Regions from separate parts of the Bacillus sp. 1NLA3E genome, predicted to be linked through region 1. Evidence: a T-box and tRNA genes for the amino acid it is inferred to sense, from the RefSeq annotation. Region 1 holds a T-box; the other holds one or more tRNA genes.
The links. A T-box is a leader RNA that pairs with one kind of tRNA and senses whether it is charged. The one in region 1 lies ahead of tyrS (tyrosine--tRNA ligase), so its partner is inferred to be a tRNA-Tyr.
Positions count from the first base shown of each region.

Region 1 (3,405 bases):
TTCCGAATACGGATTGCAATTACAAGAAAAACAAAAACTTCGTCATATGTATGGTGTGACAGAACGTCAATTCCGTAACTTATTTGACAAAGCCGGCAAAATGCCTGGTAAACATGGTGAAAACTTCATGATTCTTCTTGAAGCTCGCTTAGACAATGTTGTTTACCGTTTAGGTTTAGCTCGTACGCGCCGTCAAGCTCGTCAGCTTGTTAACCACGGTCATATTTTAGTTAATGGATCTCGCGTTGACATTCCATCTTTCCGCGTAGCTGCTGGTCAAGTAATTGGCCTTCGCGAAAAGTCTCGCAACCTTGATATCGTTAAAGAAGCTGTCGAAGTAAGTAATTTCGTTCCTGATTTCTTAACTTTCGATGCTGAAAAATTAGAAGGTACTTTCACTCGCTTACCAGAGCGTTCTGAACTACCTGCTGAAATTAACGAAGCTCTTATCGTTGAGTTCTACTCACGTTAATCTTTATGAAAAGAACCTTCCGAATTTCGGAAGGTTCTTTTATGTTTATAAATCATGAATACTTTATTAATGTGTATTTCTTCTTGCCGCGGCGGATAATCGTAAATTGTTCTTCAATCCGATTGCTTATCGTTAAAACATAAGCTGTATCCGTAATCCGCTCCCCGTTAATAGTAACGGCCCCGTTTGTAATATCCTCACGCGCTTGACGCTTTGACGGAGATATCTTCGCATCGACTAGCAAATCAACTAGGGCAATCTCTTCACCCGTTGCAGTATAGGAAGGGACATCTTTAAAGCCTTGTTTGATTTCAACTGCGGTTAGATTTTTAACATCACCACTAAATAAGGCAGCCGAAATTTTAATTGCTTGGTCTAATGACTCTTGACCGTGAATCATTCGAGTCATTTCTTCAGCCAAAGTCTTTTGTGCCTTGCGAAGATGTGGTTCATCCATCACTGCCTTTGCTAGTTCTTCAATTTCAGCTTGAGGAAGGAAGGTGAAGAATTTTAAATATTTTACGACATCTGCATCAGCTGTATTAATCCAGAATTGATAAAACTCATAAGGCGACGTTTTTTCAGGATCTAGCCAGATAGCACCGCTTTCTGTTTTTCCAAACTTAGTCCCATCTGCTTTTGTCACAAGCGGAATAGTCAGACCGTACGCTTTTGCACCTTCCGGCTGCATTTTACGTATCAATTCTAAGCCAGTCGTAATATTACCCCATTGATCGCTTCCACCAATTTGCATACGACATTCGTGGTTCTCATATAGATGGAAAAAGTCCATTGCCTGCAAAATTGTATACGTAAACTCAGTAAAGGAGATTCCAGTATCCAAACGGGTCGCAATCGTATCTTTTGCTAACATATAATTAATGCCAACATGCTTCCCAAAGTCGCGTAAAAAAGTAACAATATCCATTGACCCAGCCCAATCATAGTTATTGACCATGATCGCGCCGTTAGAGCCTTCAAAATCAAAAATCCTTTCAAGCTGCTTTTGAAGACAACTTACATTGTACTGTACTGTTTCAAGTGTTTGTAATTTGCGTTCTTCCTTCTTACCGCTCGGATCCCCTATTAATCCAGTAGCACCACCGACTAGCACAATTGGACGGTGACCGGACAATTGAAATCGACGCAAAGTTAAAAATGGCAATAAATGTCCAATATGCATACTGTCAGCTGTCGGGTCAACTCCACAATACAAAGAAATACTCTCCTTGTTTAATGTATCAAGAATCCCAACTTCATCTGTTTGCTGATAGATAATCCCTCGCCATGCGAGATCCTTTAATAATTCATTCATAATATTTCCTCCTCCAGAAAAATAAAAAACGCCCCTGCAATATGCAGGGACGCTAAAAAAGCGCGGTACCACCCAAATTAAGAACCAGAAACTCGGTCCTCCACTTAAAAAAATAACGGTTCATCCGTTCGCTGCTACTTATTAATCGTTCACAACGAATGCTCAGGGAGGTAATTCATTCTTCTATTTGTACCGACTCACAGCGACCGCCGGTTTTCTGAAACAGTGATAGAAGCACTACTGGTTTCCCATCAAAGCAAAATATTAATTTTATAAAGCATTTTTACCATATAAGAACCCTAGTTGTCAATTTACCAATGCAAATTACTGAAAAATGACGAACCATGTCATTTTCCTGGTTCCATTATGCTATAATTGATGTGATTTTAGGGGGTTTGATATATTCATGAATGTGAATCAAAATTGGAAAAAGAAACTGAGGTCAGGCTTAAACCTTTTGACAAATAAACAGATAGTAAAAAGAGCTAGAATCACCTATCAAGTTGTTTGGAATCTAGTTTTAATACTTTTTATTATTTCCATTATTGGAGGTACATTTGCCTTAGGAATAGGTGGTGGCTACTTCGCTTCACTTGTAAAGGACGAACCTATTCGTTCCTATGCTAGTATGAAAACACAAATTTATAATTATGAGGAAACATCAGAATTATATTTTGCTAATGACGTTTATTTAGGAAAACTTCGCTCAGATATTGACCGCGAGGAAGTAACGCTTGATCATGTATCAAAATATTTACAGGATGCTGTTGTGGCAACGGAAGATGAATACTTTTATAAGCATAACGGAGTCGTTCCTAAGGCTATTTTCCGGGCATTGTTCCAAGAGGTAACCAACTCCTCTGTCAAAACAGGGGGAAGTACCCTGACCCAGCAACTTATTAAAAACCAGCTTTTAACAAACGAAGTTTCATTTGATAGAAAAGCAAAAGAAATCCTTTTAGCATTACGTTTAGAAAAATTCTTTGATAAAAAGGAAATTCTCGAAGCTTACCTTAATGTTTCCACGTTCGGTCGAAATTCCTCAGGAAGAAATATAGCGGGAGTACAATCAGCTGCTAAAGGAATTTTTGGTGTTGACGCAAGTCAGTTAAGTTTGCCTCAGGCAGCTTTCATTGCTGGTCTTCCCCAGAGTCCTTTCGGATATACACCCTATACAAGAGATAAACAGATCAAGAAAAATTTAGCACCAGGTATTGGTAGAATGAAAACCGTTTTAAAAAGAATGTATGACGGTGGATATATCAATGAGCAGCAATATAACGACGCACTCGTTTATGATATTACGAAAGATTTTATCCCATCAAAAGAAAACCCCCAGGAAAAATATCCTTGGGTAACCGTAGAAATAGAGAAACGTTCTGTAGATATTCTTGCAACCATTCTCGCAAAACAGGACGGCTATGAAGAACAGGATCTAAAAAAAGATAATGCATTATTGGAAGAATATCATGAGTTAGCAGATCGTAATATTCGACAAAATGGCTACAAGATTTATTCAACCATCAATAAAGATATTTATGATGCAATGCAACAGGTAAAAGATAGTTCCAAATATTATGGACCAGATCAGCCACAAGAGAAAACTGACCCTGAAACT
Region 1 is NC_021171.1:3,764,853-3,768,257, forward strand. Features, by position in the region: gene rpsD (30S ribosomal protein S4) at 1-472, shown strand, start outside; gene tyrS (tyrosine--tRNA ligase) at 525-1,787, opposite strand; T-box leader at 1,830-2,051, opposite strand; gene B1NLA3E_RS18040 (transglycosylase domain-containing protein) at 2,194-3,405, shown strand, end outside.

Region 2 (3,405 bases), 1.2 Mb from region 1:
GGTACAGCTTGTACAGGATAGGTAGGAGCCGTAGAAGCCGGAGCGCTAGCTTCGGTGGAGGCATTGGTGGGATACTACCCTGGCTGTATTGAAATTCTAACCCATACCCCTGATCGGGGTAGGAGACAGTGTCAGGTGGGCAGTTTGACTGGGGCGGTCGCCTCCTAAAGAGTAACGGAGGCGCCCAAAGGTTCCCTCAGAATGGTTGGAAATCATTCGTAGAGTGTAAAGGCACAAGGGAGCTTGACTGCGAGACCTACAAGTCGAGCAGGGACGAAAGTCGGGCTTAGTGATCCGGTGGTTCCGCATGGAAGGGCCATCGCTCAACGGATAAAAGCTACCCCGGGGATAACAGGCTTATCTCCCCCAAGAGTCCACATCGACGGGGAGGTTTGGCACCTCGATGTCGGCTCATCGCATCCTGGGGCTGTAGTCGGTCCCAAGGGTTGGGCTGTTCGCCCATTAAAGCGGTACGCGAGCTGGGTTCAGAACGTCGTGAGACAGTTCGGTCCCTATCCGTCGTGGGCGCAGGAAATTTGAGAGGAGCTGTCCTTAGTACGAGAGGACCGGGATGGACGCACCGCTGGTGTACCAGTTGTCTTGCCAAAGGCATAGCTGGGTAGCTATGTGCGGAAGGGATAAGTGCTGAAAGCATCTAAGCATGAAGCCCCCCTCAAGATGAGATTTCCCATAGCGCAAGCTAGTAAGATCCCTGAAAGATGATCAGGTTGATAGGTCAGAGGTGGAAGCGCGGTGACGTGTGGAGCTGACTGATACTAATCGATCGAGGACTTAACCAAAAAAGGTGTTATTGGTTTTACAACTTCTTCTGCATTTTCTAGTTTTGAGGGAATGAAAATTTCTCTTGCAAAACTTCAAAAAGTCATTATAATAAATAATGTCTTATGAAAAAAATAGTCTGGTGGCGATAGCGAGAAGGTCACACCCGTTCCCATACCGAACACGGAAGTTAAGCTTCTCAGCGCCGATGGTAGTTGGGGGTTCTCCCCCTGTGAGAGTAGGACGTTGCCGGGCTGTTCCATTATTATTATTATTCCGCAGTAGCTCAGTGGTAGAGCATTCGGCTGTTAACCGAATGGTCGTAGGTTCGAGTCCTACCTGCGGAGCCAAACTTTTAAATAGACCAAAGGTTTATGGGCTTGGTATTATGCTTCCATAGCTCAGCAGGTAGAGCACTTCCATGGTAAGGAAGAGGTCACCGGTTCGAGTCCGGTTGGGAGCTCTTATAGGAATTTTATAATGGCCCCTTGGTCAAGTGGTTAAGACACCTCCCTTTCACGGAGGTAACACGGGTTCGAGTCCCGTAGGGGTCACCAAAATGTGGAGGATTAGCTCAGCTGGGAGAGCATCTGCCTTACAAGCAGAGGGTCGGCGGTTCGAGCCCGTCATCCTCCACCATATATTTTTCAAAAGTTTGCCGGGGTAGCTCAATTGGTAGAGCAACTGACTTGTAATCAGTAGGTTGGGGGTTCAAGTCCTCTCGCCGGCACCATTTTTTGGAGGGGTAGCGAAGTGGCTAAACGCGGCGGACTGTAAATCCGCTCCCTTGGGGTTCGGCGGTTCGAACCCGTCCCCCTCCACCATTTTAATATCAAGAAAATGGACAAGTAAATTGGTGTCCTTTTTATTTTGAAATTATTAATTAATTTATTGGGCTATAGCCAAGCGGTAAGGCAACGGACTTTGACTCCGTCACTCGTAGGTTCGATCCCTGCTAGCCCAGCCATTACGAGCCATTAGCTCAGTTGGTAGAGCATCTGACTTTTAATCAGAGGGTCGAAGGTTCAAGTCCTTCATGGCTCATTATGTATTAAAGACCTTAATCCTTTTGGATTAAGGTCTTTTTCTGTATATATATACAGAACTTTGTTGAGTTGAGTCATTTAATTCCAAGAGGTTACAATAGAAGGGTGATTAAATTCAGAACAGTTAAAATATATAAAAGGCACGAGGAGGAAAAGTCGATGAGAAAGATTTCGATTATTGGTATGCCGATGGACTTGGGGCAATTACGACGAGGAGTTGACATGGGTCCAAGTGCGATGAGATATGCAGGGATGATTGAAAGACTAAAAACTTTACAATATGAGATAGATGATTTAGGAGATATTCCAATTGGAAGACCAGAAGTTGTCGTCAGGAAGGACACCAATTTACGAAATCTAGAACTTGTTGCCGAAAAAAGCGAGCTCCTTGCAAAAAGGGTAGATGAGGTGGTCAGCGCTGGATCATTTCCACTTGTCCTTGGTGGAGACCATAGTATTGCGATTGGGACCCTTTCAGGGGTGGCAAAACATTATCAAAATTTGGGTGTCATTTGGTATGATGCCCACGGTGACTTAAATACAGCAGAAACCTCTCCATCAGGAAATATTCATGGTATGCCATTGGCTATTAGTATTGGAATTGGCCATCCTACTCTCACTGAAATTGCAGGGTATTGTCCGAAAATCAAGCCCGAAAATATTGTTATTATTGGGGCAAGGGCATTAGATGACGGAGAAAAAGTATTAATTAAAGAAAAAGGTATAAAGGTTTACACCATGCATGAAGTTGATCGTTTAGGAATGACAAAAGTCATGGAAGAAACGATTGACTATTTAAAGGATAAAACTGACGGGGTTCATTTATCATTGGATCTCGATGGATTAGACCCAAACGATGCACCTGGGGTGGGAACACCTGTTATAGGCGGGATCAGTTATCGTGAGAGTAATTTGGCGATGGAGATGCTTTCTGAAGCAAATATTATTACTTCTGCAGAATTTGTGGAAGTAAACCCGATTTTAGATGAAAAAAATAAAACAGCTACCGTAGCTGTTTCTTTAATGGGTTCCTTGTTTGGTGAAAAACTCTTATAGTAATGAAGGGTTTGAACAATAATATCTTTTAAGAGTCATGATTAATAACCAAAATTAAGAGTTGCCGAGTTTTGCGGTAGCTCTTTTCTGTGTATATGTTGGTTTTGAGAGAGAATTTGGAAAGAGAGGATAAATAATTATTACTTCACGGCAAGATTGTTCTAAACTTATTAAGAGAGATTTGCTAAGATAAAGGGAGAAAAAATTTTAAAGAAAATGAAACCTTTTCTGCTATCGATTCGTAATATCGTATAGCCGCATAGAGCGGAGGTAAATGAATGGAAGAAATCGTAAAGAAAAGGATAAAGCAGGTACTAAAAGGCGACCAAAACGCTTTCGGGGAGATTGTTGAGATATATAAAGATAAAGTATTTCATCTTTGTTTTCGAATGTTAGGAAATCGTCATGAAGCTGAAGACATTGCTCAAGAGGCTTTTATCCGGGCTTATGTAAATATTAGTAGCTTTAATATCAAATTGAAATTTTCGACATGGTTGTATCGTATAGCAACAAATCTGTGTAT
Region 2 is NC_021171.1:168,505-171,909, forward strand. Features, by position in the region: rRNA gene B1NLA3E_RS00900 (23S ribosomal RNA) at 1-800, shown strand, start outside; rRNA gene rrf (5S ribosomal RNA) at 919-1,035, shown strand; tRNA gene B1NLA3E_RS00910 (tRNA-Asn) at 1,056-1,130, shown strand; tRNA gene B1NLA3E_RS00915 (tRNA-Thr) at 1,171-1,243, shown strand; tRNA gene B1NLA3E_RS00920 (tRNA-Glu) at 1,263-1,337, shown strand; tRNA gene B1NLA3E_RS00925 (tRNA-Val) at 1,344-1,419, shown strand; tRNA gene B1NLA3E_RS00930 (tRNA-Thr) at 1,438-1,513, shown strand; tRNA gene B1NLA3E_RS00935 (tRNA-Tyr) at 1,520-1,604, shown strand; tRNA gene B1NLA3E_RS00940 (tRNA-Gln) at 1,673-1,747, shown strand; tRNA gene B1NLA3E_RS00945 (tRNA-Lys) at 1,752-1,824, shown strand; gene rocF (arginase) at 1,986-2,882, shown strand; gene sigW (RNA polymerase sigma factor SigW) at 3,161-3,405, shown strand, end outside.
Region 2: it has a tRNA-Tyr gene. The T-box ahead of tyrS (tyrosine--tRNA ligase) is inferred to sense a tRNA for this amino acid. The anticodon was not compared.